3 regions of the Cryobacterium sp. M15 genome follow, and region 3 is predicted to be linked to each of the others. Evidence: predicted binding sites of a transcription regulator. Region 3 holds the regulator's gene; each other region holds the start of a gene.
The links. The regulator LexA, encoded in region 3, represses DNA repair genes until DNA is damaged. The targets are predictions, from matches to a motif close to TCGAACANNTGTTCGA.
Positions count from the first base shown of each region.

Region 1: the regulator LexA is predicted to act here: its motif matches at 4,646-4,661, upstream of CXY83_RS10850 (HNH endonuclease signature motif containing protein).
Region 2: the regulator LexA is predicted to act here: its motif matches at 3,874-3,889, upstream of CXY83_RS03285 (Rv2578c family radical SAM protein).

Region 1 is NZ_PJJW01000038.1:236,444-246,111, forward strand. Features, by position in the region: gene CXY83_RS10820 (amidohydrolase family protein) at 1-602, opposite strand, end outside; gene CXY83_RS10825 (LLM class F420-dependent oxidoreductase) at 744-1,736, opposite strand; gene CXY83_RS10830 (DUF3592 domain-containing protein) at 1,831-2,262, shown strand; gene CXY83_RS10835 (cation:proton antiporter) at 2,307-3,449, opposite strand; gene CXY83_RS10840 (SDR family NAD(P)-dependent oxidoreductase) at 3,523-4,359, shown strand; gene CXY83_RS10850 (HNH endonuclease signature motif containing protein) at 4,726-6,633, shown strand; gene CXY83_RS10860 (SCO7613 C-terminal domain-containing membrane protein) at 6,935-9,668, opposite strand, start outside.
Region 2 is NZ_PJJW01000030.1:3,313-12,980, reverse strand. Features, by position in the region: gene CXY83_RS03305 (malate:quinone oxidoreductase) at 1-878, shown strand, start outside; gene CXY83_RS03300 (hypothetical protein) at 1,657-1,938, opposite strand; gene CXY83_RS03295 (hypothetical protein) at 1,935-2,417, opposite strand; gene CXY83_RS03290 (DNA topoisomerase IB) at 2,523-3,632, opposite strand; gene CXY83_RS03285 (Rv2578c family radical SAM protein) at 3,898-5,133, shown strand; gene CXY83_RS03280 (sensor histidine kinase) at 5,308-6,561, shown strand; gene CXY83_RS03275 (hypothetical protein) at 6,558-7,964, shown strand; gene CXY83_RS03270 (thymidine kinase) at 7,964-8,593, shown strand; gene CXY83_RS03265 (ATP-dependent DNA ligase) at 8,765-9,094, opposite strand; gene CXY83_RS17585 (hypothetical protein) at 9,316-9,471, opposite strand; gene CXY83_RS03260 (DUF4012 domain-containing protein) at 9,470-9,668, shown strand, end outside.
Region 3 is NZ_PJJW01000037.1:28,922-38,589, forward strand. Features, by position in the region: gene CXY83_RS08665 (ATP-dependent helicase) at 1-389, opposite strand, end outside; gene CXY83_RS08670 (SseB family protein) at 446-1,297, opposite strand; gene priA (bifunctional 1-(5-phosphoribosyl)-5-((5-phosphoribosylamino)methylideneamino)imidazole-4-carboxamide isomerase/phosphoribosylanthranilate isomerase PriA) at 1,297-2,043, opposite strand; gene hisH (imidazole glycerol phosphate synthase subunit HisH) at 2,149-2,781, opposite strand; gene hisB (imidazoleglycerol-phosphate dehydratase HisB) at 2,778-3,401, opposite strand; gene CXY83_RS08690 (histidinol-phosphate transaminase) at 3,435-4,535, opposite strand; gene CXY83_RS08695 (LysM peptidoglycan-binding domain-containing protein) at 4,567-4,992, opposite strand; gene lexA (transcriptional repressor LexA) at 5,283-5,987, shown strand; gene metE (5-methyltetrahydropteroyltriglutamate--homocysteine S-methyltransferase) at 6,088-8,430, opposite strand; gene CXY83_RS08710 (methylenetetrahydrofolate reductase) at 8,519-9,484, opposite strand.

The DNA.
Region 1 (9,668 bases), on a different contig from region 3:
TCCGGGGCGCCGAGATGGGCGACGACGGCCGTCAACAGGGGATGCCGCGCCAACACCCCCGCAAGCTTGTCCGGCCCGGTGATCCCCGGCCGCGACACCGGCCCGCTGCCGACATGGATCACGACCGGAATCCCGGCGTCTGCGAGCAACCCCCAGACCGGATCGAGCAGGGGTTCGCGCAGGTCGAATGCGCCGATCTGCGCGTGAATCTTGAATACCCGAGCGCCGCGGTCGAGGGCGGATTGAACCTGCTCGAGCACGCCCTCTTCCGGGTAAAACGTGGCACTCGGCACGCAATCGGCGTTTTCGGCGGCCAGACCGAGCGAGAAATCGGTCAGGGAAGCCGCCATGCCCGGTCGATGCGCATAGGACAGCGCGGTGAATCGGCGCACGCCCAGCCGGCGCATCGTCGCCAGCCGCGACTGTTGATCGTCTCGGTACTGGATCGGCCACTCGTGACCGATCAACGGTTTGATCTCGTCGAAGTGGGCCCACACGCGCCGCAGCATCCGTTCGGGTAAAAAGTGGGTGTGCAGGTCGATTAGTCCGGGCAGGCCGAGGCGACGCCACCAGGCCGGGACATCGTTGTCGGTGAGCATCATTTCGTCCAGTCTGTCAGAACGCCTCGTGCCGAGCGGATGCCCGGGGCTGTCTTCTCGCGCCACTCGATCTTTTTGGGACTGGGCGTGGGGCAGAGGCTATGACCGGCTCGAGGCGGGACTCGCCCAACTCCTGGTGACCCGCTAACTCAGGGCGGGCATGACCTCCCGCTCGAACAATTCAATCCCCGACCGGTCGTAGGCGGCTTCTGGAAAGTAGTGGATCGCGTAACCGAGGCCGCGCTTCTTCATCGCGGTCAGGCGCTCGACGATCTGTTCCGGAGTGCCAACACCCTGTGCGTCACCGTCACGATACTCGGCCATGAACGCGGCGGCCCCCTCAGCCCCGAGATAAGGGGTCACCCGGGTCTCAATCGCCTCGAGTCGCTCGGCAACCTCGGCCTCGGTCGCACCGATCACCGTGTTGTAGTTCGCCGAGCGAACGATGCGATCGAAGTCGGTGCCCTGGGCCGAGCAGTGCTCGGCCAACAGCGCGCTTTTGTGTGAGAAGCCCTCGGGCGAGCCGTCAAAGTTGGTGTAGTCGGCGTACTGCGCGGCAATGCGCAGGGTGACCTTTTCGCCGCCGCCGGCGATCCAGATGGGAATGCCGCCCTCTTGCAGTGGGAGCGGCTGAAAGATGGCGCCGTCCATCTGGTAGTGCGCACCGTCGAGGGTGGCTGTGCCCGTGGTCCAGGCCTGTTTCATGATTTGCACGCCCTCGTCAAGGCGGGCCAGGCGCTCGCCGGCACGGGGATAACCATAGCCATAGGCTCGCCACTCGTGCTCGTACCAACCGGCGCCGATGCCCATTTCGACGCGTCCGCCCGAGATGATGTCGGCGGTTGTGGCGACCTTCGCCAGGTATCCCGGGTTGCGGTAGCTCATACAGGTGCACATCTGTCCGAGGCGCACCCGTTTCGTCGTCGCCGCGAAAGCGGACATGAGCGACCAAGCCTCGTGGGTGGCCTGCTCGCTCGGCACCGGAACGGTGTGAAAGTGGTCATAGACCCAGATCGATTCCCACGCACCGGCATCAGCGTGGGCGGCTAGGCCACTCATTGTCGCCCACTGCGCGGCCGGTTCGATTCCGACCAGATCGTGTCGCCAGCCCTGAGGTACAAAGAGTCCAAATCGCATGGATTCAGCCTAGAGGCCCGTCGGTGCGAAGCTAAACGATACGCTTTAGCCATCGGGGTAAGCGCCGCGAGCAGACGATAGACAACGGACGGCGGTGGCAGTGCACGCTCTCGACTTCGCCGGTATTATGAGCGAGATCCTCACTTTCGTCGGCCTCATCATCGGAGCGCTCCTTTATATGGTCGGCCTGTCCGTGCGCGGCATCAGTGGCCGCTGGACTCGCTCGACCGCCGTGATTGCCGCATCGAGTCCGGCCGCATCGAGTACGGCCGCATCGGGGCCCGCCACGGTCATCCGCTGGTTTGATAACGACGGCGATGTGCACGAGTGCCCGGCCGACACCCACGAGACGCAGCATCTCGTGGCGGGCGATGACGTGCGCGTCTGGTTTCGCGATCGCCGGCCGGAGAAGTGCCGCACGCACGACCCCGACCTCGATGGCAAGGGACTGCGCCTGATCGGCCTGGTACTGCTGGGCATTGGCGTTCTCGCCGGTGTGGCCGGCATCGTGCTGATGTTCCTCTAGCCGCCCGTAGGCCCAGAAACGGATGCCGCGCGCGGCTGGGCAGGTCAGGCCGGCGCAACGGATGCTGCGCGCGGCGTGGCCCGTCCGCTCGCCACCGCGGTCACAGCGATGGTCACGAGCGCTCCGAGGAGCAGGGCCGCTGCCTCCCCGGGGGCGAGCACCTGCAGCTTGGTGCCGATGGTCGCGGCCGCGATCGGAATGCCGAGCTGCGCGGCTGAGAGCATTCCAAACGACAGCGGGAGGCCCAGCACGCGCGTGGTCGCGTGGGTGAGCAGGGTGGCGACGCCGAGCACGAGACCGAGCGCGATCATCTGCGGGTGGTCGGCGAGGTCGCCCAGGGCGAGGGAGGCGCCTAACCAGACGAAGAAGAGGGGTCCGAAGAATCCGTCGGCGAGGGCGAAGAGCTGCCGGGCGAGGCGGCGCGGTTCGCCGACGGCCGCGACGGCGAGGCCGAAAGCGAACCCGGCGAGCATGACCGAAACGTGGCTGAACACGGCGACCGCTGACAGGGCGAACAGAATGGCCAGCTGGATGCGCAGTTCGAGGGCGAATTTGCGGTTCGCCGACAACGTGTGCAGTCGCAGGCGGTAGCCGTTTCGTTCCAACCAGGCCAGCACAACGTAGAGCGCGACGGCCAGCAGCGCCACGAGCGCGGCCCCGAGCGCGGCGCGGCCGGCATTCGGCGGGTCAATGGCCAGCGGCAGCGCCACGATCGCAGCAATATCGGCGATCGCGACCTGCGCGGTGAGCTCGAGCACCGATCGGCCACGCAAACCCAGCGAATGAATAAGAGGCAGCACGAGCGCGGCCGACGAGGAGGCGATCAAGACTATATATAGGAGTGCATGATTTGTGCCAAAGATCAACGCGATGGCCACGCCGAGGGCGATCGCCGAGAGGGTCACCAGAATTGCCCGCACCAGGCCGGTCGCCAGTGCTGCGCGAATTGCGCCGGAGCGAACAGGCACGTGCGTGCCGGCCACGAACATGATCAACGCGAAGCCGATATCCGCTAGAAGGGTCAGTGTGGGGTCGCTTGCGTCGACAAAGCCGAAACCGGTGCGGCCGACGATCACACCGGCGCCGAGCTGACCGATCACGACGGGAATGTTCCACCGGCGCGGTGTCGCCAGCAGCGGCCCGAGCAGTGCGATCACGGAGATGATCGCGAGGGTATGAAAGTCCATCGGCACCTCCCCGATTCTGCTGCTAGCCCGAGCGTAGTCCCGCAAGAGAAGGCGCAGGCGGCATGATGGAGGTATGAGTCGAACCGTAGCCGGAGCCCGCGTGCTGATTACCGGAGCTGCCAGGGGAATGGGCCGCTTGTATGCCGAACGCTGCGTCGCCGAGGGGGCGAAAACCGTCATCCTGTGGGACCGCGACGGTTCCGCGCTCGCCGCGACCACCGCCATCCTGACTGAACGTTCCCACGGACGCACGCGGGTCGCCCCCTACGTCGTCGATATCGCCGACCTCGGCGCCATCGCGCAGACCGCTCAGCGGGTGCGTACGGAGATCGGCGACCCCGACGTGGTCATCAACAACGCCGGCATCGTGCGTGGCAAGTATTTCTGGGAGCACGACAACGGTGCAGACACCCGCCCGACCATGCAGATCAATGCGCTTGCGCCCATGTACATCGCTCGCGAGTTTCTGCCGGCGATGATTGCGAGCGGATGGCGTGAGTCACGCATCGTGAACATCGCGTCGGCCGCCGGCACCCTCAGCACCCCGCGGATGAGTGTCTATGCCGCCTCGAAAGCGGCCATGATCGGCTGGAGCGATTCGCTGCGGCTCGAACTGGTGCAGCAGGGGCACGGCTATGTCAAGGTGACCACGGTCTGCCCGAGCTACATCGACACCGGCATGTTCACGGGGGCCAGCGGGCCGCTGCTCACCCCGCTGATGACGCCGGAATACGTCGTTGATCGGGTCTGGCGGGCGATGCTGGCCGGCAAGCCGCAACTGCTGTTGCCGTGGACGGTGAACCTGTCGAAGGTGCTTCGCGGCGTACTGCCATTGGCCGCCTGGGACGCCGTGGCTGGTCGCGTTTTCGGTGTCTACCGGTCAATGGACCGCTGGGTCGGTCGCGGGTAGCTGCCCAGTTTCGGTGAGGGTGACAGGCTCGAGGTAGACCAGCACCGGTGCCGAACCGATTTGTTCGTCGCCAAACCATCGTCCGGCGTCACTTCAGCGTTGACGCAAGCCGAAACAAATGGGGACTCTGGGTTGACCGCCGTTGGCCTGCTCGAGTCGGCCTGCTCGAGTCGGCCTGCGCGAGTCGGCCTGCTCGAGTCGGCCTGCGCGAGTCGGCCTGCGGTTGCCGCCGCCGGTCGAGACTCCGTCAACGAAGGCGAAACGGTCTCAAAACGCGAATAATGTCCCGAATATAACTTCGTATCGAAATCTAAAATACACTGAGATTTCCTCGACTGACAGCCTTGATTTTGGTAGAATTCAAGCATGAGCCAGAGCGGCGAGACCCCCCAAGCGGGCTCAGTCGATTCCGATTCCGATTCCGATTCCGATTCCGATTCCGATTCCGATTCCGATTCCGATTCCGACTTCGACGGCGATTCCGACTTCGACGGCGTGTCCGAGGGAGAATTCGCCGAGTGGTCGTTCTCGGTAGAAGACCGCGCATTCTTTGACGCGTTTCGGCTGCAGTGCCTGTCCGAGTGGCAGGCCGAAGACGAAGTCGAGGCACAATCTGCCGCGACCGTTGCGGTAAAAATCCGGCAGGACTTGCAGCTCGCCGACGGTCCGACCATCCCAGCCGACCTCGACCTGGCTGAAGTGTTCGCCGCCGTCCCGCCCGAGCACCTGTTCGACGAGAACCTCCGCGAGGAGTTTCTCTTCGCCGAGTACAACGCTCGTCAGCTCCGTGCTGACCCGCCCGCGCAGGACTTGCCCGCGCAGGACTTGCCCGCGCAGGACTTGCCCGCGCAGGACTTGCCCGCGCAGGACTTGCCCAGTGACGTGAACCCGTTCCAGCGCCGGCAGGCGCAGTTCGTCGACCGGGTGCTTTATCTCGAGAGGGTCATTGCCTGGGCGCAAGCGAGCAAGGCCGAGGTTCTAACCGAGGCGTGGGATTACACCACCAACACCGCCGAGACCGGCCGACCGCAGGCTGGGCTGCAACACGAACACGACTGGGATGCCACCTTCGCCGCCCAGCAGGGTTTGGTCGCGGAGATGGCGTGTGCGCTGCGCATCCCGTCCGGCACCGCGTCCGGTCTTCTGCACGAGAGCCGCGTGTTGGTCGAATCGCGTCCGCAGACCCTTGCTGCGCTTCGCGCGGGGAAGATCTCCCTGCGTCATGCGCGGCGGGTGCTCGACCAACTCGACTCCGTGCCCCCGCCCGCCCGGACCGAGCTGGAGGCGGTGTTACTGCCGCACGCCTGCACGCTCACTCCGGCACAGTTCGACGGTAAGGCCCGAAAACTGCGTGAACGATTCCACCCCGACAGCATCACCGTTCGCCGTACCAAGTGCCTGGCCGACCGCAAAGTCATGTTTTTTCCGGACAAAGACGGCATGGCCACGCTCTGGCTGCGCGCCGCCGGTGAGGACCTCCACGGCATCTATACCCGCGTCACCGACGTCGCCATCAGTCTGCAGGGCCCCGACGAGCCCCGCACGCTCAGTCAACTCCGCGCCGATGTCGCCGTCGACCTGCTCGCCCAAGGCGTCACCAGCACCGGTCTCGGCGCCGGCCTGACGGCCAACGTCAACATCACTGTGCCGGTTCTCACACTGATGGGGAAGAGCGAGGAGCCGGGGGAGCTCGAAGGGTACGGGCCGATCGAACCGGAGACCGCCCGCCGGCTGGCGGGAACCGCGACGAGTTTTCTGCGCATCCTCACGCATCCGCACACCGGCATCGTGCTCGACGTCAGCGCAGAACCGTTCCGAGTGCCAGCAAGCCTGAAGAAATACCTGCGCCTGCGTGATGGAACGTGCCGGTTCCCTGGCTGCAACCGCTCCGCCGGGCATAGCGACCTCGACCACACCCGCGACAAACAATTCGGCGGGCCCACCACCGCCACCAACCTGCACTTCCTCTCTCCCGCCCACCACAACCTCAAGCACTACTCGGCGTGGACCGTCATCGCCGACCCCGACGGCACCCTGAATTGGACCAGTCCGGCGGGCAAGCACTACGCCACTGATCCCGCCACCCGCATCAGTCCACCGCGACAACAGACCGACACATCACCACCGCGACCTGGGTCCACCGCCGACCCGACCACCGCTAACCCGACCACACTCGACCCGACTCCGCCCGGTTCTACCCCGCCCGGTTCTACCTCGACCGACTCGACGGCCTCTGCTTGGGACATAGTCGACCCCGACCCGCAGCCGTTCTAGGTGCGGGGCTCGTAGCCCCCGCCCGTTTGGAAGACCGGTCCGATCGTGAACCACGTGCTGGGCGCAATCGCTCGGCACCGTGCGGCACCACACCACACCACACCACACCGAAGGGCACGACCTGGCAGGGCGCAGCACAACAGCACGGCTTGGCAGGGTGCAGCACAACAGCACCGCCCGGAACAGCGCAGCACCGCCCGGAACAGCACCGCCCGGAACAGCGCAGCACTGCCCTGCACCGCACTGCCCGGCACAGCGCAGCACTGCCCTGCACCGCACTGCCCGGCGCAGCACCGGCCGTCTACCGCAGCGCACTGATGCGCAGGGTAACCGACTTGAGGTTCGCGATGCGCTGTTCGTAGCGTGCAGCGAGCACGATAAGCAGAAGACCGCCACCACCGAGCCAGAGGAACCACGGAATCACACTGTAGGCGAGGGCGATCCACGGCCAGAGCTGGGCGACACCGTGGATGAGCAGCACGACAGCACCGATTACGAACGGCGCTTGCAGTCGCCTCGAGCTACCGATCACAAGCACAATGATCGCTGCAATTCCGAGGCTGACGATGCGCCACAGGTCGTTGTACGTGAGATCGAGCAGCAGCGACGGCACCAGCAGCAAAGACAGTCCCGGACCAAACCAGGGCCAACTGCGCGCTCGTGGATTGCTGTGCAGGCGCAGCCAGCCCGATCCGATCAGCGCCAACGCTACCGGTACGGTGACGAGTTCAAACGGGTCGACCTTGCTAGAGCTGGCTACCGTGATAGCGGCCAAGCCGGCCAGCCCGAGTACGCTCCAGGCGGTGATTGCCCCTAACGGCGCTCGGGGCTGCGCGAGGGCGATCACATGCACCGCAGAGAGAGCAAGCACGAGCAGAACGGCCCGGGGTGTTGACAGCCCGGCATCTGCGGGGGCGCTGACAACGGTGAGTTCGACCCAGGTCAGAACGGATGCCCACACCAGCACAAGCGCGATGCCCGTGCCGCGTCGAAGTGCCGTGGTTTCAGCATCCGTTTGGCGAACCAGCAAAACCGCGGTCATAATCGCCGCCATGGTGGGAAGTACCAGCCAGAGCTCGAGTCGCCCATCGGGGGCGCCGGGCGCCCCGACCAGGCGCTGCGTCTGTGCGAAGGCTGTGACGACGAGAGATATCGCGCCGGCCAGACCGGCCGCAGCCAGATACGTTGACGACGGCGGAGCCCATCGCACCAGTGCGGCGCCGATCATGAGGGTCACAGATACGAGGGCCAGCACGATGGGGCGCGCCAGCGACCCCGACTCGGACGACACGGCGAGCGGTACCAGAGCAATGAGCAGCGCGGCGAAAGTCAGCACGCCGGCCACCGGACTTGCTTCGCTCAAGCGATCGGTTGTGCCAAAGCGGCGAATCAGCGCGGCCGTGGTGAGCACGATACCGGCGACTGGCAGCACATACGGTTCGAGTGCCACGATACCTGCCTGATCGAGGCCCAGCCAGAGGCCGGCCGTGCCGAGCAACAGGGCAAGCCAGCCGAAGTGGCGGCGATTGGACCGGGAGCCGAACAGCCCGTCGGCCGCGATCGCCATGATGAGCGCCACGATGCCGGCGAGCACGATCACGAGCCAGCCGAGGGAACGGAACGTGACTACCGTACCTACAGCGGCGAACACGGCAGGCACGAGCACAATCGCGGAGCCGATTTCGAGGGCAATCCGGTCGCGACGGGCCGTCGAATCCACAGCCAGTGTGCCCGTCGCACCGATGGCAGCGGCGCTGGCCGTGACGCGGCCAGCACCGCCGTCACGGTTTGTACCGCGCAACAGCGCGAGTGAGCAGACTACGAGGGCGACAGCCGGTGCGGCGAGTATGAAATCGGAGGTGACGGCAGCCGTTAGGAAGAGAACCTCGCGTGTCAATAAATACACCGCCGGGGCCAAGGCGATGGCAGCGATTGTACGTTCCAAGTGCAGCCCGCCATGGTTGGCGCGCAGAAAGACCCACGAAGCGCACGCGGCGACCAGGATACTGGCGCGCAGGATGGATCCGAGTGGTTCGGGCTGCAGCAGGGATTCGCCGGCGGCAAGCGACCACATTCGAATCGGAAGGACGAAGACAACCACGCTCGGAACGAGGAGGGTGAAGAATGCCCAGCGCCGATCGAGAAGAGAGAGCGCCGTTGGCCGAAGTGCTGCCGCAGCGACGAGCAGGTGCAGGAGGGCCGTTGCGAGGGCGATGGCTGCCGTGACGTTGGCCAGATTGATCGCGTCAAACCACTGCTGTTCCGGCGCGAGGGCCAGCGGAACGTGACCAACCCCGACCAAGGTGATCACGATCGCCGCGGCCAACAGAGCTCCGCGGGCGTGAGCGTGGGCGGCACTCGCGAGTGCTGGGCTGGTGAGCGCGGGGTTTGTAGCCCTGTGCGTGACCAACAGGCGGGCAAACCAGAGCGCGACTACGAGCGAGACCGTGCCGAACCACCAGGTTGTGGGGTGTGCCCAACTGATGACATAGCCCAACGTCTCGCCGACGACCAGAAACACGATGGTGGCCGGTGCCAGAAAGCCGAGCGAGAACCGACCGGCGTCATTGACTGTGGGCGGCACTGAAGTTGGCTCAGGTGATCGAGCGAGGAGCAGGCTGATGAGTGCGCCGGCGCCCAGCAGCAGGTAGAGCGCGACGATAACCCCGATGGAGGGGGAGAGCGGCACGGCGAGAATGACGACGGTCAGTGCGAGCGCGGTCACGATCTGGCGCCGGGCGCGCAGCAAACCGCCCAGGGCCCAGCCGATGAGCAGTGTCGCGCCGACCCCGCCCAGCGCGAGCACTGCCCAGACGTTGTCGGCGTTGGCAAGGTCAAGGACGACCTCATGGCCGCGTAGCCCGCTTGCTATGGCCTGGATGAGTGGCCAGGCAGCATACCCGGCAGTGAGAAGCAGCAGAATGGCCGCGACCGTGCCGGCCGAAAGGGCTGCCACCAACCCGGCCATGCGTGCGGCTGAGGACGCAGCAAGGTGACGTGCGAACAGTTCGAGTGCTACGGCCAAAGCGGTGGCG
Region 2 (9,668 bases), on a different contig from region 3:
TGCACATGAACGAGCAGGTCGTCGGTCTCAAGCACAAAGCGGATGGCACCTGGAACCTTAAACTGCTGCGCCATGTCGGCCAGACCCGCACCAGCATCAACGCCCGCTTCGTCTTCGTCGGTGCCGGCGGTGGAGCCCTGGCGCTGCTGCAGCAGAGTGGAATCCCCGAGATCAAGGGTTTCGGCGGGTTTCCGATCAGTGGCCAGTTTCTGCGCACCACCAATCCAAAGCTCGTAGCCCAGCACCAGGCCAAGGTATACGGCAAGGCAGCCAAGGGCGCGCCGCCCATGTCGGTGCCGCACCTCGATACCCGCATGGTCGACGGCGAAATGTCGCTGTTGTTCGGCCCGTACGCCGGTTTCAGCCCGAAGTTCTTGAAGACAAGCACCTGGTTCGACCTGCCGTTCTCGATTCGTACGCACAACCTCGGCCCCATGCTCGCCGTCGCACGTCACAACTTCGACTTGATGAAATACCTTCTCGGCGAGGTATTCGCCTCGCGAAATGCCAAGCTCAAGGCCCTGCGCGAGTTCATTCCCGCTGCGGTCTCGGACGACTGGGAGCTCATCACGGCCGGCCAACGCGTGCAGGTCATGAAGCACGACGCCAAGCTCGGCGGGGTGCTGCAGTTCGGCACCGAGGTCATCGCGTCCGCTGACGGGTCGATCGCCGGCCTGCTCGGTGCCTCGCCGGGGGCCTCGACGGCCGCGCCGATCATGGTGGACCTGCTGGCCCGCTGCTTCCCCGACCGCATCGAGGGCTGGAAGCCGCGTATACGTCAGATGATCCCCAGTTACGGCACCAAACTCTCCGACGACCCTGCCGCGGCCGCGGCGTCGCTGGCCGCCACCGCTGAAATCCTGCACCTGAGCAACTAGCCGTCCGGCACCGGCCGGGCGGGCGTCTACGTGGCTTTCGCCTGCGCGGCTACTGCTCGGCGTCTGCTCGGCGTCTGCTCAGCGTCTGCTGGGTGGCCGGCGAGGCGCATAACTCCTGCAATCTGCGTGCTGCTACGTGGGCTCCTGCGTGATCACGCGGGAGCCTCGGCGTGCCTGGTACAAATTGCAGGAGTTATGCGCCTGAGAGAAGTTGGCCGGAGGGCTTTGCCGGAGTCATGCGCGGGCGGCGCTTTGGAGTGGCGTGAGAGTTTTGGAGCTGCGCCCGGTCAACCCTTCGATCGAGGCAGTCAGCTGATGTCTACCAGCTGATGTCTACTCGAGGCTCAGAACGGTCCGGAGGCGGCACGTGAACCCGAACATTGGCGTTTCGGATGCGGAAACCTGCGTGTATCGCAGCCGGTCCAGCCGGTCGGTTCACGCACAGCGGAGTGGCCGACGCGATTGGCCCGTGTGAAACGACGCGACTGCCTAAGCACCGGCACAGAGACCGTTTCCGGCAGAGAAACTGTGTACCGGTAGAGAGCCCGTTCCCGGCAGGGAGACCGTGTACCGGCACAGAGACCGTTTCCGGCAGAGAAGCTGTGTACCGGTACAGGGCCTATGTCCGGCAGGGAGACCGTGCGCCGGCAGGGAGACCGTGCGCCGGCAGGGAGACCGTGCGCCGGCAGGGAGACCGTGCACCGGCAGGGAGCCCGTGCACCGGCAGGGAGCCCGTGCACCGGTAGGGAGCCCGCGTGGCCGCCGACTCCCCGGTGGTCTATATGACGTGGCCCCCGTCATCCGCTTTCGGGGTGGTCTTGGACTCTTCTTTCTTGACGGATGCCTCGGTGCGATCCAGCAGATCGCTCACCTTGGTCTGCGCCACGGATGCCGCGTCGCGCGCAATGGTCTCGGCCTGCGAGATAACCTTCTGCGTGGTGGGGTCGCCCCAGAGCCGGTGGGCTTTCGCGCTCAGCCGGTCGTAGGCCTGGCGGCCAGCCTTGGACCCGAGCACAAAGCCCGTTGCGGTGCCGGCGAGGAACAGGAATTTGCCTTTCATGGGGACTCCTTCAGGTTGCGGGGTGTTGGCCCTGGCTTCGGCGCGGGTGGGATCGGCGTCGTGGGTTCGGCGCGGGTGGGATCATCGTCACCCACGTCGCGGCCGATCAGATCAGGGTTCGAGGGGTCGTCGACCGGGTCCACGTCGTCGAGGTTCACCTCGGTGTCGCTGTCCGGCTCGACCGCGGCTGCGACGGCAGCTTCTCCCGCAGTCGACCCATCGGTGCTCGGAGCTGGACCGTCCGGGCCGGTGCTCGCACTCGCACTCGCGACCGGAATGGTCGGTTTGGGGTGTTCCCTGGAAGACCCGCCTGGTTTCCCGTCAGGCTCCGCGTGTTCCGCGTCGGGGCCGTCGGGGCCGTCCGGTCCCACGAGCTGGTCGGGATTGGTCGGTGTGCTCGGCGGCTCTGGAATACTGAGCGGCGGCTCTTCAACGGGATCAGAATCGTGGGACACGGGCATACCTTTCTCGATGACCATAGCTGCGCCTCGACCGGCGACGTTTAAGTTATACCCCGAACGGGGGACATTCACTGAAATTGGCTCGCGCTGCCGGCGCGACAATGTGCCGGGTGACTTTTTTGCTCACTCCGTGTCGCCGAGCAAAAGTGCCCGCAGGGCTGTTTCGACCGATACCCGGCTCGCCGGGTCGATGGTTTCACCCGCGCGAAACAGATCGACGACGCGCGGATCGACGTAACTCGTGCGGGCGATCGCCGGCGTATTGCCGAGCGCATCGGCGGCCTGCCGCATCGCTTCGGCGATGGCGCGGTCATCGGAGCGTCGGCTGCGCGTTGCCGCGCGTGGTGGCCGCGCAGTGGATGCCGGGGACACAGCAAACGAGGTGGGCACACCACTGGGGCCCGCCCCACCGGCCGGCCCCCCGGCAGCCGGCCCCGCCGGTCGCGCGCTCGCCGCCAGGCTCGCCGTCAAACTCTGCGCCAGGCTCTGTGCGGCCGCGATCGTGCCCCGCAGGGTACGAAAGTCCTTTGCGGTGAACTCGCCGCCGGTGCGTTCCTTGATGAAATCGTTGATGTCGGAGGCCGAGACGACGTCCTCGACGCCATCCAACACCCAGGACAGCAGGGGTGCGGCCGGCCGTTCGCGCAGCCGGGCACGCAGGTAGGTGGCGAGGTCGGCATCCGTAATCACGCCCTCGAACTGCTGCCCACTCTTAGCCGGGAAATCAAGCCTGACCTCGTCGCCGCGCACCGTGACGTGCGAGCAGAGCAGGGTCGAGAGTCCGTGGCTGCCGTAGGTGTCGGCATAGCGCTCGCTACCGATGCGCAGTGAGGCCAGGTCGAGCATGCGAAATGCCGCGGCGAGTGCCCGAGTGCGCGGCGGGCCGTCGCCGCGCAGTTCACGGGTGACCTGGCCGCGCACCCGCGGCAGAGACGAGGCCAACTGCAGCGCGCGCTCGAACTTGAGGCGGTCCTTCTGTTCACGCCAGGCCGGGTGGTAGATGTACTGGCGGCGATCGGCGGCATCGATGCCGATCGCCTGGATATGACCGTTCAAGTGCGGTGAGATCCAGACGTCGTTCCACGCTGGAGGGATAGCGAGGGCCGCGAACCGCTGCCGCAGTTCCGTGTCGGTGATTTGTTGCCCGGCCGGGTCGCGATAGCTGAACCCCGTACCCGCCCGCCGCCGGGAATACCCAGGTCGGGTCGGGTCGCTGCGTCGTAACCGGGTCATGCGGATCCCCTCTCTGTGCGCCTGCCCGGAAGAGTAGTGCGAATCACCCGCGAACGGATGCGGCGCCCCCAGTCTCGGAGGTCGCGCCGCACGTCAGGCCTCGCGGCACCCGGTACATTTCGCGGCACCCCGTGTTAGGGGTGCCCGCTTTCCGGACGAGTGCCGCGAAGAGGCAGCGCGCGCGGGGCGGCCGCCGGCATTCGTTTCAGTCCGGATATATTGCGCAGCACTTGCATTTGACTAGTACCTGTGTTCGACTGGATGCATGCGGTGGAGCTCACAAGAATTACAGACCGAACAAGTTGGGGCGCTGCCGGGACTCGCCCGCCTGAACAACCTCGTGCGCAGCGTGCAGACGCCCGAGTTTGCGGGAATCACGTTCCACGAGATCCTGTGCAAGTCGGCGCTGAACCATGTTCCCGGCCAGAGCACGATGCCGTTTGGCTACACGATCAACCCCTACCGCGGCTGTTCACACGCCTGCACCTACTGCTTTGCGCGCACCACGCACCAATACCTCGACCTCGACGCCGGCAAAGATTTCGACAGCGAGATCATCGTGAAGGTCAACGTGGCCGAGGTCTTGAGAAAAGAACTCGCCAAGCCGACGTGGGGCCGGCATCCAGTGGCTCTTGGCACCAATACCGACCCCTATCAACGCGCGGAGGGACGCTACCGCCTCATGCCCGGCATCATTGCGGCCCTCGCCGACAGCAAGACGCCCATCTCCATTCTCACCAAAGGCACGCTGCTGCGCCGCGACCTCGACCTGCTCGTGGAGGCGAGCGAACACGTTCCGGTGGACCTGGCCATGTCGATCGCAATCTACGATGACGAGTTGCAGCAGTCGGTCGAGCCCGGAACCCCCACCACCAAGGCGCGCCTTGCCACGGTCACCGCGGTCCGCGAACGCGGACTCGACTGCGGCGTCTTTCTCATGCCAATTTTGCCCTTTCTCACCGACACCCGCGCCCACCTCGACGAGGCCCTGCGGCGGGCCAAGGCCGCCGGCGCCACGAGCGTGCTCTACTCGGGACTCAACCTCAAGCCCGCCGTCAAAGACTGGTACCTGCTGTGGCTGGCGCGCGAGCATCCGGAACTCGTTGGCCGTTATCGAGAACTCTACGCCGGCGGCCAATACGCGCCCAAGGAGTACCGTACCTGGCTCGCCGCCCGCATCAAACCCCTCATTCGTGCGCACGGCCTGGAGCGTGGAATCGTCGACCCAGCCACCGGTGGCCTGCGGTCAAGTGCCCTTCCGGTCTCCCCAGAGCGGATGCCGACGTCCGGCTCCCGCACGCCCGCGTCGCCCCCGCCCGCGCCCCGTGTGCTGGCCGCGTCAAGTGTGCCGGCCGCGTCAAGTGGACGGGGCCCGGGCCCGGACCGTTGGCCCAGTTTAGAAACTGGGCCCGGGGTCATAACGTGGGCCCGCGCTGCGGAGGCGCCCCGATCGCTGATCGCGGCGGAGCTTCCGCCCGATCTGGCGCCGACCCTGTTCTGACTCCGTTCCGGGACGGGGCCCGGGCCCGGACCGTGGGCCCAGCTTAGAAACTGGACCCGGGGCCATAACATGGGCCCGGCGAGCGGATGCCGCGAACGCCAACCCCAAGCACCCCAACAGCACCCCCGCTCAACCACCGCCCACCCCCGGTGGCATACTTAACGCGGGGGAAATATGTCTCTAGGGTTACCCGGCCACCTGGTCCAGCTGACGCTCACGCGCGCCCTCGCGCGGGCCGCACACTGGTTTGTGCTGACCTGTCTCATGGCCGCAGTCGTCTCGGTTGCCGTTCTTAGTCTGCACAGTCCCGAACTTTGGGTGACAGTCGGGGTCGTCGTGGCCATGGGCGCCCTGCTCGTGCTCTTCACCCGGCACCGCCGCATTGCATTCGCGGTCGCCTACCTTGTCGTGGGAACCCTCGGCGTCTACGTCTTCACCACGACCGTGCTCGGCGTCCCAGACGCATTCCCAGCGTCGAATATGTTCCTCGTTGCCATGCCCAAGATGGCGCTCGTCATGGTCGGCGGCGCCGGAATCACCGCTGTCGGCGGCGTGCTCTGGAGCACCGCCGCCTTTATTCTTGCCGAGGCCTCCGCTTTCCTTGCCATCCTCACCACCACCGTGCCGTACCGGCCCGATCTGTTCACCCTGTCCACCTACCTCGTGTTGGTCGGCGCCATGGTGCTCGCCGGAATCGACCGTCGGGCCAGCAACGCCGCCCAGCCCGCGATCCACCGCGCAGTGCAAGACGGCGCCAACCGGCAGCTGCGTGATGCCCTCGACACCCGCGCCATTGCCCTACTCAACGACACGACGGTGGCTCAGCTCGTCGCGCTGTCGCTCGCCGAGCCCGGAGCGCTTTCACCGGGCCTCACCGCGAGCCTCAAATACACTCTGACCACCCTGCACGACACCAACTGGCTCACCGACATCGACGCCCGCACCAACACCGCCCTACAACCGACCGACACCCAGAAGTTGCCTAGCGACGCCTGGCTCTCCAGCGCCGTGTACACAGCCATCGAACGGAGCCGTGACCGCGGACTCGTCGTCGAGGTCACCGGTGACCGCGACGCCCTCGCCCGCCTCGACGCCGAAAGCGACCGCGACGTCGGCCTCGCCGTACAGCACTGCCTCGTCAACGTCATCTTGCACGCCGGCGTCGCCTCCGCCGAGGTTGCCGTCGAATCCGACCTGAGCACTATCTCACTCCTCATAACAGATGCGGGCCGCGGCTTCACCGAATCGGAATCCGCATCCGACCGCCTCGGTATCCGCCAGTCCGTGCGGCGCCGTATCGAACAACTCGGCGGATCCGTACTGATCTGGAGCAGGCCGGGCGCCGGCACAAACGTGCGCCTGACGGTGCCGGCGGCACAAATACAGCCCCAGGATCAGCCGAACCGCGTCAAACGGCCCGCCGCATGACCCGCGCGACCCCCACTCCGCGTCGGCCGCGCGCGCCGGCATCCGCTTCTCAGCAGCGGCTCGACCCGATCGGAGGCCTTGCCGCCTGGCCGCTCGCTCCGGTTGTCTCGGCTATCGTCGTCACCTACGCCGTCGCCGCGACGATCTCGCGCATGCATGAGATTGTGCTCATAGAGCTCGCGGTGGTGTCCGTTGGCGTGCTCATGATCGCAGCCGCCGTGCTCGTCTGGGCCGCTCGTCCCGACCTGGCCCCGTTCACTCGCATCCGCGCCATCGTGATCGTGGCCCTGGGGCTCGCGGCGCACCTGCTCGCCGCGGCGAGCACCTGGCAGTTCAATGGCATGATCCAGGACGACTTCGCCCCGATCGGACTCGGCCTGCTGCTCTTGGCCCTCGCGCCGTTCCGGCCGTGGAAAGAAATCCTCGTGCTCGGCGGCTCGTCCGCTACCGTAGTGGGCATCACGGCCCTGGTTCAGTCACTGTTTCTCGGTGTGCAGACGCCGCCCGTTTTGTTCGCCATCATCGCCATGACGCAGGTGCTCGCGCCCGCCCTGGCCTCCGCCGCATACTCCCGACAGGTCGTCAACTCCATTCACCGCTGGCAGACGGATGCCCGCCGCGCCATCCGCGCGCGCACGGAAGAGAGCCGCGGCCCCCTCGCGCACGAGGTGGTGGACCATCGCCTGACCAATCTCGGCGCCGATGTACTCCCCTTTCTGGCCGACGTCCTCGTTCGGCAAGAACTCACTGCCGCCGACATCAAACGCGCACGCTCCCTCGCCTTCCAGGTGCGGCGGGTGCTCGTCGCCGAGGTCGACCACACCTGGCTCGACGACCTCATCGGACGCGAACGCATCGGCCTCACCGATCGCGGCCTCGACCCGCTCTGCGTCATCGCCGACCCCGACCGTCGAGCGACCGCTTTCGACTCCGACCAGCGCGCCGCCGCTGGCGCCATGATCGTGGCTCTGTGCACCCTCAAGGGATTCGACCCGACCAGCCTTGTCGTGCAGATCGACGGATCCGGCGCCGCCCCGACCGATACCGCCCAGGTCACCCAGGCCTTCGGACTGCGCGGATCTCTTCCCACGCCGGCTACCGACACCACGACCATTGCCATCGTCACCGCCGCCCAGGAACAGGCATCCGCGCAGGCCCGCACCCAGGCGCGTGCCCAAGCGCAGCTGCATTCCCAGATACAAGCCCGCCGAGATGACCGCGACGTAGACACCATCACCATCCAGGTCGTACTCTCACTGCCGCCGCACCAGCGCCGCCGCGCCCTGCGACCGTACCTCAGTGTGCTGCGCGCCGTGTTCACTCGGGTGCGGGTGACCAGTCGGCATGCGCTGCTCACGCTAGAATTCAATGCTGAACGCACCACGATCAAGGGCATCAAATAATGGCAAAACTGTACTTTCGATACGGCGCCATGAACAGCGGCAAAAGCACGTCCATGCTTCAGGCGGCCTACAACTATGAGGAACGCGGCCATCATGTGCTGCTGGCCAAGCCGAGCGTCGACACCAAGGGGGACCGCGGCATCCTCTCCCGCCTCGGCGTCACCAGAACCGTCGATTTTCTGCTGACCCCCGAGACGGATGCGTACGCCGCATTCGAACAGCACCGCGCGCAGGTTCTGCACAGGTCCGGCCGAGACGTGAGTGCACTGCTGCTCGACGAGGCTCAGTTTCTTACCGAAACCCAGGTCGATGACCTGCTGCGCATCGCGATTTTGGAGAACGTGCCCGTGCTGGCCTACGGCATCCGCACGGACTTTCAGACCGTCGCTTTTCCCGGCAGTCGCCGCCTGCTCGAAGTTTCTCATAGCCTCGAAGAGCTCAAGACCATCTGCCGTTGCGGGCGCAAGGCCGTGTTCAACGGTCGCAAGATCGACGGCGTCTTCGTGTTCGACGGCGACCAGGTAGCCATCGATGGCGAAGAAGTCACCTACGAGTCACTCTGCGGCAGTTGTTACCTCGATGAGAGCCACGGCGTGCTGAACAATCGCAGCCGGCCAGCGCCCGCATAAAGCCGGTGGGGCGCTCGTTCCCATGATCGCGCCTCTCGGACGGGCCAACAACCACGAGCAACGTCGACCGCCTCCGCGCCCGGGGCGCGGCCGTGCGCGCCTTCACCGGGGGAGACGACGCCCAGCCCGTGCGAGTTCAGCCCCTTGGAAGCAGCCGGGGCATACGTGGGGCTAACCGCCCGGACGCAGCGCTAGGGGGGTGCGTTGCGCCGGTTCCGCCATCAGCTGCAGGCCGGTCGCGGAGTTGGCCGAGAGCGACAGCGCCTCAACCCAGTCGCGGTTGAGTACCGGCACCTTGCTGCCGAAGTACTTATAGGCCAAGGAAATGCCGGGGTGCATCCAAACGGTGCTGCGGCCTCCCCCGACGGGGGGGTCGTCGCGCCAAGAGAAATAGAACGATTCGCCGCGGCGCAGTTTGGCGCCGACCACGAGTTGAATGTGCGCGAGTACTCGGTCGTCGAAATCGACGGTGAGGCTCGAGTCATACGTCAACTTGCCCATTTTTCTGCCTCGCGCTGGTTCATCGGCGAACGCGAACGGCAGGCCGAATCGCATACAACCACGGGTTTCATTTCCAAAACGGGAACGACAATTTCCATGTGCTGCCGAGCCTAGTGAACTCCGACACAGAGTCTCTCGCTTAGGTAGCTATAACCCAGCCCCAATTCTGGGGACAGTTAGATCGGTGCCACAATGTGAGCGCACGCCCAGCACGCATATCGTCAGAAAATCACCAGCGCTGGCTCGATCACGAGGCCGGTGAAAGTCACGTCCGCGATGATTGCGCCAGCGCTCCGCCCGAAGGCCAGCGAAACGGATGCCGCATCGGCGCGCGTCAAGCCGTAGCCGACATCCGAGGTCTGCTTGAATATGGCCATGTCCTCTTCTCGCTCGGCCCAGACCATGCCTCCGAAGCACTCGCGAACACGCACCACCGTGGGGTTCCTCGTGCTCGGCCTGCTGGTCATCGTGGTGGCGGCCACCGCTTGGGTCGGCATTCGTGGCCTGCAGGCCAAGGACGCACTCGAAGCTGCGGTGCCGCTGGCCGAGAAAATCACCGACCAAGTCGTCTCCG
Region 3 (9,668 bases):
GAACGCACTCCGACCGTGACCTGTGGCGGCTGAAGTCCAAGCCGTTGCGCGGCGCGGGTGATTCCCACCAGTGGCGCGGTGAGGTTGCGTTCGACGTCAACGCCGAGGGCTTTGAGCGGTGAAATATAGAGAACACGGGTACCGGGAGCACGGGTACCCGGCGCACGGGTACCCGGCTCTGATGCCGGTGCTGATTCGTTCGCCAACTGGTCGATGGCCCACAGGAATGCGGCGAGGGTCTTGCCCGATCCGGTGGGAGCCACGACGAGAGCGTGCGACCCTTGCGCGATAGCAGTCCACGCACCGAGCTGCGCTGCGGTCGGCGCGGCAAACGCCTCGGTGAACCAGGCCTGGGCAGCCGGGGAGAATTGATCGAGAACGTCGGTCATACCGTTATTCTCGCCTGACCCACCGACAGTGCACTGAGCAGGGCCAATATCGGGTATCAGGCCGATGCGACGAGCTTGACGCTCAGCGAATCGACGCCGGTCGTGATGGTCTCGCTTTCCGACCAGCGAGTGCCGAGCCGAGTGAGGATTGCGTCGAGGTCCGTCTGGGTGAGGCCGTCGACCAGTTCCAGTTGAACCACCAGCTCGGGGCCGGTGAGCCGGCCAAGCGGGTCACCGGCAGAAAGCTGCACGGTCAGCACCGAAAGTTCGGTCGCGATCGATGCGGTGAAAGCATCGGCGACATGGTGACTGGCGTAACTCGGTGTCCACGGCAAGGATTGGGCGATGGCCCATAAGGCCGGACGGCGAATGACGAATTCACCGGGCGAAGTCGGGTCGAGCACAACGAGGTCGGTATTCTCCTGCGCGGCGGCCAGGGCGACGCGCACGGCATCCGCTGGCACGGGCCGGGCGAGGGGATTCCAGATCGTCATCGCGGCGGTTGACGAGAAAGCAGGCAGTACGGTGCGGCCGTCCGGACCGGCCACGGTGATGATCGACAGCTCCTGGGTTTTGTCGATCGTCTGGCCGCTCCCGTTCAGGGCGGCATCGCCGAGCTTGGTCACCAGAGGGATGAGCAGGCGGGAACTGCGAATGGCGTCGATGACGCTCTCTTCCCCGGCCTCGCGCGCCTGAAACCGGGCGAGCGCCTCGGCAAGAGCTGCTGGCGCGGATCCGTCATCGCCGGCATCGAGATTCGCCTCGAATTCGCGACCGACCCAAGGCTGGCCAGCGGAGTCGGCCGTGTTGGCCGACTCGTTGTGATCGCCGGGTTGACCCGAAGGCGCGGCACCATCCGGACGTCCAGATGGGTCACCGGTGGAACCGAGGTTTCGCGCCTTCGCCATTAGTCCCCCGCGACGTCCAGTGCCTCGGCAAGGGTGAAGGCCCCCGCGTACAGTGCTTTGCCCACGATGGCACCTTCAAGCCCGAGCGGAACCAGGCGGCGCAGGGCGTCAATGTCATCGAGGCTGGAGATGCCTCCGGAGGCGATCACGGGTTTGCGGGTGCGGTCGAGCACCTGGCGAAGCAGATCGATGTTCGGACCCTGCAGGGTGCCGTCCTTGGTGACATCGGTCACGACATAGCGGGCGCAGCCGGCTTCTTCGAGACGTTCAAGCACCTGCCAGAGGTCTCCACCGTCCTGTGTCCAGCCGCGTGCGGCGAGGGTCGTACCGCGCACGTCGAGGCCGACGGCAACGGCATCGCCGTATTGCGCGATAACGCTCGCCGCCCACTCCGGATTTTCCAGTGCCGCTGTGCCGAGGTTGATGCGCTTGACGCCTGTGGTCAGTGCTGCTTCCAGCGATTCATCGTCGCGGATGCCGCCGGAGAGTTCGATATTGACGCCCTTGACCTGGCGGATGACCTTTTTGATCACGCCGGTGTTGTTGCCCCGGCCAAACGCCGCGTCGAGGTCGACGAGGTGAATCCACTCTGCACCTTGCCGTGCCCAATCAGCCGCAGCATCGACGGGGTCACCGTAATTTGTTTCCGTACCGGCCTCCCCCTTTGTCAGGCGAACTGCCTTACCGGCGGCCACATCGACGGCGGGCAGGAGGACGAGCCTCGGTATCTTATTGAACTCGCTCATTGGTGTCCTTGGTTGGTGCGGCCGCGTGCTGCGACCAGGTTCATGGCAGGTGCCGGTGATGGGTAGGCAGGAGAGGTTTGGACTGTGAAGTCTAGGCGCACCGAGCTAGTCGCGCAGAGTGCCGATCCAGTTCTTCAACAGGCGGATGCCCGCCTCACCGGATTTTTCGGGGTGAAACTGGGTGGCGCTCAGCGGGCCATTCTCGATGGCAGCCAGGAACGGTGCCCCGTGTTCGGCCCAGGTGAGCCAGGGTTCGGGAAACGGCGGCATGACCTCGAGCGTCCAGGCTTGCGCCGCGTACGAGTGCACGAAATAGAAGCGCTCCTCTTCGATTCCTCGGAAGAGCACGGAGTCAGGAGCGCTCGTGACGGTGTCCCAGCCCACGTGCGGCAGAATCGGTGCGGGAAGTTCGGTGACCGTACCGGGCCATTCACCCAGTCCCACGGTGTCGATCCCCCGCTCGACACCGTGTTCGAACATGACCTGCATTCCAACGCAGATGCCGAGTACCGGACGATCGCCAGCCAGGCGACGATCGACGATCTCGTCGCCGCGCACCGCCTTGAGGGCCGCCATCACAGCACTGAACGCACCGACACCGGGCACGACGAGGCCGTCGGCCTCGAGGGCGACGGTGCGATCGCTCGTCAGGGTGACGTCAGCGCCGGCCAGTTCGAGTGCCTTGACCGCGGAGTGCACATTGCCCGTGCCGTAGTCGAAGACAACGACCCGGCTCACAGGGCACCCTTGGTCGACGGAATACCGTGTACCAGCGGGTCGAGAGCCTTGGCGAGGCGAAAAGCACGGGCGAAAGCCTTGAACTCGGCTTCAGCGATGTGGTGCGGGTCGCGACCGCCCAGCACGGTGACGTGCACGGTCAACCCGGCGTGAAAGGTGATGGCTTCAAAGACGTGACGCACCATGGAGCCGGTGAAGTGTCCGCCGATCAGGTGGAATTCGAAGCCGACCGGTTCGCCGGTGTGCACCAGGTAGGGGCGACCCGAAATGTCGACTACGGCTTGGGCGAGAGCCTCGTCGAGCGGCACCAGCGCGTCACCGTAGCGCGAGATGCCCGATTTATCACCGAGCGCTTGGCGAATAGCCTGGCCGAGCACGATTCCCACGTCTTCGACCGTGTGGTGGACGTCAATTTCGATGTCGCCGGAAGCACGCACAGTGAGGTCGCACAGCGAGTGTTTCGCAAACGCGGTGAGGAGGTGGTCGTAGAACGGCACCGAGGTGCGGATATCGCTGACGCCGGTGCCGTCGAGATTGAGCGAGAGGTCGATGCTGGATTCACTCGTCTCCCGTTGCAGGTGGGCGACGCGGGGCGCGAGAATGCCGGCAGGAGAACTCATACTGCTAGCTTATTCGCCTCGGGCCGAATCAGTTCAACCGGGCGTGCCGGCCCGCCCCAGGCGGCCCAGTGCCTCGAGGAACTGAGACGTCTCGTTCTCGGTCCCGGCCGTCACCCGCAAATGGCCGGCAATACCCACGTCGCGAATGAGGATTCCCTCAGCGAGCAACGCCTCAAAGGTCTCTCGCGGGTCGGCCACTCCTCCAAAAAGTACGAAGTTACTCCAGCTTCGGTGCGGGGAATAGCCCAGGCGGGCGAGCTCAACCACGAGCCGGTCACGCTGCCCCCGAATGTCGTCGACCATGGCGAGCATCTCAGCGCTGTGCGCCAGGGCGGCGTTCGCAGCGGCTTGGGTCAGCGCCGAGAGGTGGTACGGCAGACGGACCAGGCGCAGGGCATCCGTCACCGCCGGATCAGCAGCCAGGTAGCCGACCCGGGCACCGGCAAAGGCGAAGGCTTTGCTCATGGTTCGGGAGACGAGAAGCCGTTCCCGACCGGGCAGCAGGGTGACCGCACTCGGGGTGCCAGCGGGCGCGAATTCGGCGTAGGCCTCGTCAACGACAACGATGCCGTCGGTCGCGGCGTAGACGGCGGAGATGGTTTCAAGCGAGAGCGGGGTGCCGGTGGGGTTGTTCGGGGAGCAGAGAAAAACGATGTCGGGGTTGGTTCGGGTGACCTCACTCACGGCGGTGGCCGGAGACAGCTCGAAGTCGGCGTCACGCGCGCCCGGAATCCAGGTGGTGTCGGTACCGGAGGCGAGAATCGAGTACATCGAGTAAGTCGGGGCAAACCCAAGCAGGAAGCGCCCCGGCCCGCCGAACGCCTGAAGCACCTGCTGGAGTACTTCGTTGGACCCGTTTGCCGCCCAGATATTGTCGGCGGTGAGCCCCTCACCGAGGTAGAGGGCCAGCGCCTCGCGCAGAGCCGTGAACTCACGGTCAGGATACCGATTCACCGAGTGGATGGCTTCGGCCAGGTTAGCGAGGATGTCGCGCGCCACCGCATCAGGAATGGGGTGCGTGTTCTCGTTGACGTTCAGGGCCACCGGAACATGCAATTGCGGAGCACCGTATGGGGTGAGGCCTTGCAGATTGGTACGGAGCGGGAGATCTTCGAGACTGGTCACCCTCTCCATGCTACGGCCCCGCGCGTCTGCCGATACCTTCCTAGGAGTCGGAGGGGATTTCCAGGCGCTGGCCCGGCTGCAATGTTTCAACAGCCAGGGCGTTGAGTCGTTTGATGTCGGCCACTACGTCGCGCGGGTCGTCCGCCGGCGAAATATCTTCGGCGAGGTCCCACAGGGTCTGGCCGGGCTCGACCGTGATGAACCGGGCGGAACCGACGTCGGTTGGGAAGTACGTCAGGGTCGTGACAATTCCGGAGTCGGTTGTGTACGACATGAGGTCGGTGCCCGCGGCGGAGTCCGTAGCCCCGGCCGCACCCCCGTTCATGGCGAAAGACACGGCGACGATCACCAGCGGTACGGCAGCAAGAGTTGTGAAAACCAAGCGACCGCGGCGGGTGAGACGAAGGCGCGGGACGGGCGTGAGGGCTGCCGATACGGGAACTGCTGATGCAAATACTGTGGTCATGTCAAACCTCCAAGGTAAGCGCGTTACGAGTCTCGTATCCGGACCTCGGCCGGGAGGCCCAGATACGAAACTATGTTCCGAATATAACTTCGAACAATCGAACATGCAAGCTTTTTCTCGGCTCAGCCCGGAATTGAGCGCGACACACTCGAATAAGTGTTTGTTCCCAGGCATGTAACTGGATAAACTTTCGATAGACAATTGCTGCATTGATACTCAATCAGACACCACCGACATTCCCGCATGACACGGTTTCAGGCCAGGCGGGACCTACTCCAGGAGGGCACATCGTGACACAAGACACCAGTGGTACCCGCGACAAGGGCGGCACTCGGCGCCGCAAGAGTTTGAGCCAACGCCAGCTCGCTATTCTCGACGTGATCCAGCGCTCGGTGAGCTCGCGCGGTTACCCGCCGAGCATGCGGGAAATCGGCGACGCGGTCGGTCTCGCCTCGCTGTCGAGCGTGACCCACCAGCTCAATCAACTCGAACTCAGCGGTTACCTGCGCCGCGACCCGAATCGCCCCCGTGCCCTCGAAGTCCTCATCGAGATTCAGCGTGCCCCCGAAGACGTCGGTACCGGTGACCAGGACAGCTTTCACCCGGGCGTACAGGTCGGCGATGCTGCGATGGTACCCCTCGTCGGTCGCATCGCCGCGGGCATCCCGATCACGGCCGACCAGCAGATAGACGAGATCTTCCCGCTTCCCCGCCAGCTCGTTGGGCAGGGAGAGTTGTTCATGCTCAAGGTTGTGGGTGAGTCCATGATCGACGCTGCCATCTGCGACGGCGACTGGGTCGTTGTTCGTCAGCAGAAGACCGCAGAGAACGGCGAGATCGTCGCGGCCATGCTCGACAATGAGGCCACGGTGAAGGTCTTGAGAAAGCGCGATGGCCACACCTGGCTACTGCCGCGCAACAGCAACTTCGAGCCCATTGTCGGTGACTTCGCCGACATCCTCGGCAAAGTAGTCGCGGTCCTGCGCTCGGTCTAGTCGTCGCGCTGATTGGTGTCATACAAAAGGGCCCGACCACCAGCCGGTGGTCGGGCCCTTTTTTGTCACCCCGTCAGACGAGTCAGACGAGTCAGACGAGTCAGGCGATCACGTCGGCACTGAGGCGTTCGCGCACCACCCGCGTGGCGGCGAGCATGTTCTGCAGCGACTGCACGGTTTCGTCGTAGCCACGAGTCTTGAGGCCACAGTCCGGATTCACCCAGACCTGTCGTTCGGGAATCGATTCCAGAGCGGTGTCGAGCAGGGTCGTCAATTCGTCTACGCTCGGCACCCGGGGTGAATGAATGTCATAGATTCCGGCGCCGATGCCGTGATCGAACCCGCCAGCCTCGATCTCCCGCACGACCTCCATCCGGGAACGGGCCGCTTCGATACTCGTGACGTCTGCGTCAAGGTTGCGGATGGCTTCGATGACAACGCCGAACTCCGAATAGCAGAGGTGGGTGTGAATCTGGGTCGCATCCGCTACACCGGCCGTGGCGAGACGGAACGAGCCGACCGACCAATCCAGGTAGTCCGCGTGGTCCTTTTTCTTCAGCGGCAACAGTTCGCGCAGGGCCGGTTCGTCGACCTGGACGATCTTGATGCCCGCAGCCTCCAGATCGCCGATTTCATCGCGCAGGGCCAGGGCTACCTGGCGGGCGGTCTCGCCGAGCGGCTGATCATCGCGCACAAAAGACCATGCCAGAATCGTGACCGGTCCGGTGAGCATGCCCTTGACCGGCTTCGTCGTCAGGCTCTGCGCGTATACCGACCAGTCCACCGTGATCGGTGCCGGGCGCGATACGTCACCCCACAGAATGGACGGCCGCGTGCAGCGACTGCCGTAGGACTGCACCCAGCCATTCTCGGTCACGGCAAACCCATCGAGGTTTTCGGCGAAGTACTGCACCATGTCGTTGCGTTCGGGTTCTCCGTGCACCAGCACGTCAAGCCCGATCTCCTCCTGCAGTGCCACCACCCGACCGATCTCGGCGCGCATCAGGGACCGATACTCATCGGCGGCCAGGGTTCCCTTGAGAAACTGGGCCCGTGTTCGACGTATGTCACCGGTCTGCGGGAACGATCCGATCGTGGTTGTCGGCAACGACGGCAGCTGCAAGGCGGAATCCTGCGCGCTCAGTCGATCGGCGTAAGCGCCTCGACTGAAATCGGCGTCGGTGAGCGCCGCAGCACGGAGGCGTACGGCGCCGTCGCGCACGCCAGGAGCGCTGTGCCGCGCAGCCAGCGCCGCCGCGGCTTCAGCCAACGGCCCGGCGATCGCGGCCCGTCCATTGACAAGTCCCTGAGCTAGGGTGGCGACCTGGCCGACCTTCTGGTCGGCGAAGGCCAGCCAGCTCACCAATGAGCCTGGCAGCGACGTTTCATCGAGCACATCGTGCGGCACGTGCAGCAGGGAGGTCGAGGTGGAGACGGAAACGGAGTCCGAGAGCGCCCGCACACCCTCAGCAACTTCGATGGCCCCGGTCAGGTCGCCGCGCCAGATGTTGTGGCCGTCAATCACCCCGGCAACGAGGGTCTTGCCGGCCAGCCCCGGTACCGCCTGCGGCAGAGTTCCCCGCACCAGGTCGAGGCCGATTGCTTCAACGGCTGTGGCGGCGAGAACCGGGAGGGCATCATCGAGGCTGCCGTAGGGCGCCGCAACGAACAGCGCCGGCCGGCCGGTCAACCCACCCAGCACCCCGTAAGCGGATGCTACGGCCGCCAGCGTCTCGGCGCGCGGCACGTCGATGGATTCACTGACCAGGCCCGGCTCGTCGAGCTGCACCCAATCGGCGCCGGCATCCGCTAACCGCGCCAGGAGCGCCGCGTAAACGGGAAGGAGATCATCGAGCCGGGACAGTGGCGAGAATCCGGCCGGAGCTTCATCGCTGGCCTTGCTGAGCAACAGGAATGTGACCGGCCCGACGAGCACCGGACGGGTGAGGAACCCGGCGGCTTTGGCTTCGACGAATTCACGCACGATCCGGTCACCGGCCAGCGAGAACGCCGTTTCCGGGCCGATCTCGGGCACGAGGTAATGGTAGTTGGAGTCGAACCACTTGGTCATTTCGAGGGGTAGGTTCTCACCCTCGCCCCGCGCCAGGGTGAAGTAGCCAGCCAAGTCGAGGGTTCCGTCTGCGGCGACGAGTGAGGCAAACCGGCTCGGGATCGCGCCAACGGCGACGATGGTGTCGAGCACCTGGTCGTAATACGAAAACGACTCGGGGATCGAGGAATCGGTTCGGCCTAGACCGAGATCGACGAGCCTGTCGCGGGTCTGCTGCCGCAGCCCGGCGGCGACAGCTTCGAGGGCCGCGGCATCGATCGTTTGGGACCAGAATGCTTCGACGGCTTTCTTCAGCTCCCGTCGCCTTCCGATGCGGGGGTAACCGAGGATGGTGCCGGGGGGAAAGGTGCTGGATATGGGCGCGCTGGGCATGGTGATTCCTTCACTGAGCGATTGTGGCTGGAATGGTCGAAGAGAACGAACGTGGTGGTGGGCCTACGCGCTGGAACGGGCGCGAGGCCTAGGGCATGGCTGCGGGCACCGTACGCGCCCCACACCCCTCGAGAATCGACAGCACGGTGTCGTGCTGGTTGAAGGCATAAAGGTGCAGGCCGGGGGCACCGCCCGCGAGAACGTCCTGCCCGAGTCGTACGGCGTAGTCGATGCCGATCTGGCGCTGTCCTTCCTCGGTCGGTTCGACCTCGAGCTCGATGGACAGTTCGGCCGGCAATTTTTCACCGGAGAGCTGCAGGATACGACGCAAGCGGTTCGGGCTGGTCACCGGCATGATGCCGGGAAGAATGGGAAAGAACACTCCGGCAGAACGAGCTCGTTGGATGAAGCTCAGATAGTCGTCGGCGTGAAAGAACAGCTGGGTGATCGCTAAGTTGGCCCCGGCAGCCTGCTTGGCCAACAGTGTGTCGATATCCTGGGTAATCGACCGCGAGTTGGGGTGGCCGTTAGGGAAGGCTGCGACGCCGATGCGCACCTTGCTGCGTTCGGTTTTCACCCCACGGGCACCGGGAAGACCGGGAATCACCGTCTCGGTGTATGGCACGCGTTCGGTCTGCACGCGGTGGATGAGCTGCACCAGCTCGCCGGCGCTGTGCAGGTCGCCGAGAAATGTGGTGTCGCCTTCAACCGTCCCCTGCGGTGCGTCTCCGCGAATCGCGAGGAAGCTGTCGATGCCAGCGTCGAGGAACTCCCGAATGAGCCGACTGGCGTCTGCGTGCGAGGAGCCGACGCAGGTGAGGTGGGCCATGGCGTCCACTGACGTGTGGTCCTTGATGTAGCGCAGAACGTCGAGCGAGGAGTTGCGGGAGGAACCGTTGGCACCATAGGTGACCGAGATGAACTCCGGACCGGCGGCGGCGAGATGATCGATCGTGCGGGTGAGAGCGGATGCTGCGGCCACCGATTTCGGTGGGTACACCTCGAACGAGAACGCTGGACGGGCGTTACACGCGGAAATCCCTGTCGCGGTCATGGTTCCTCATTCGGCAGAAGCGGTACAGCGGTGATGGCCGGGCGGCCGCGGACGCGCCAAGACTGGCGGTTCTTCGCGGGCGGATGCCGGGCTCGGCTGTCGCTCCATGCCGGGGAACGAATTCCGTCGGCAACGATTGACTAGACACTAACAACACCACCACCGCCGCGCCCGAATGTGACAG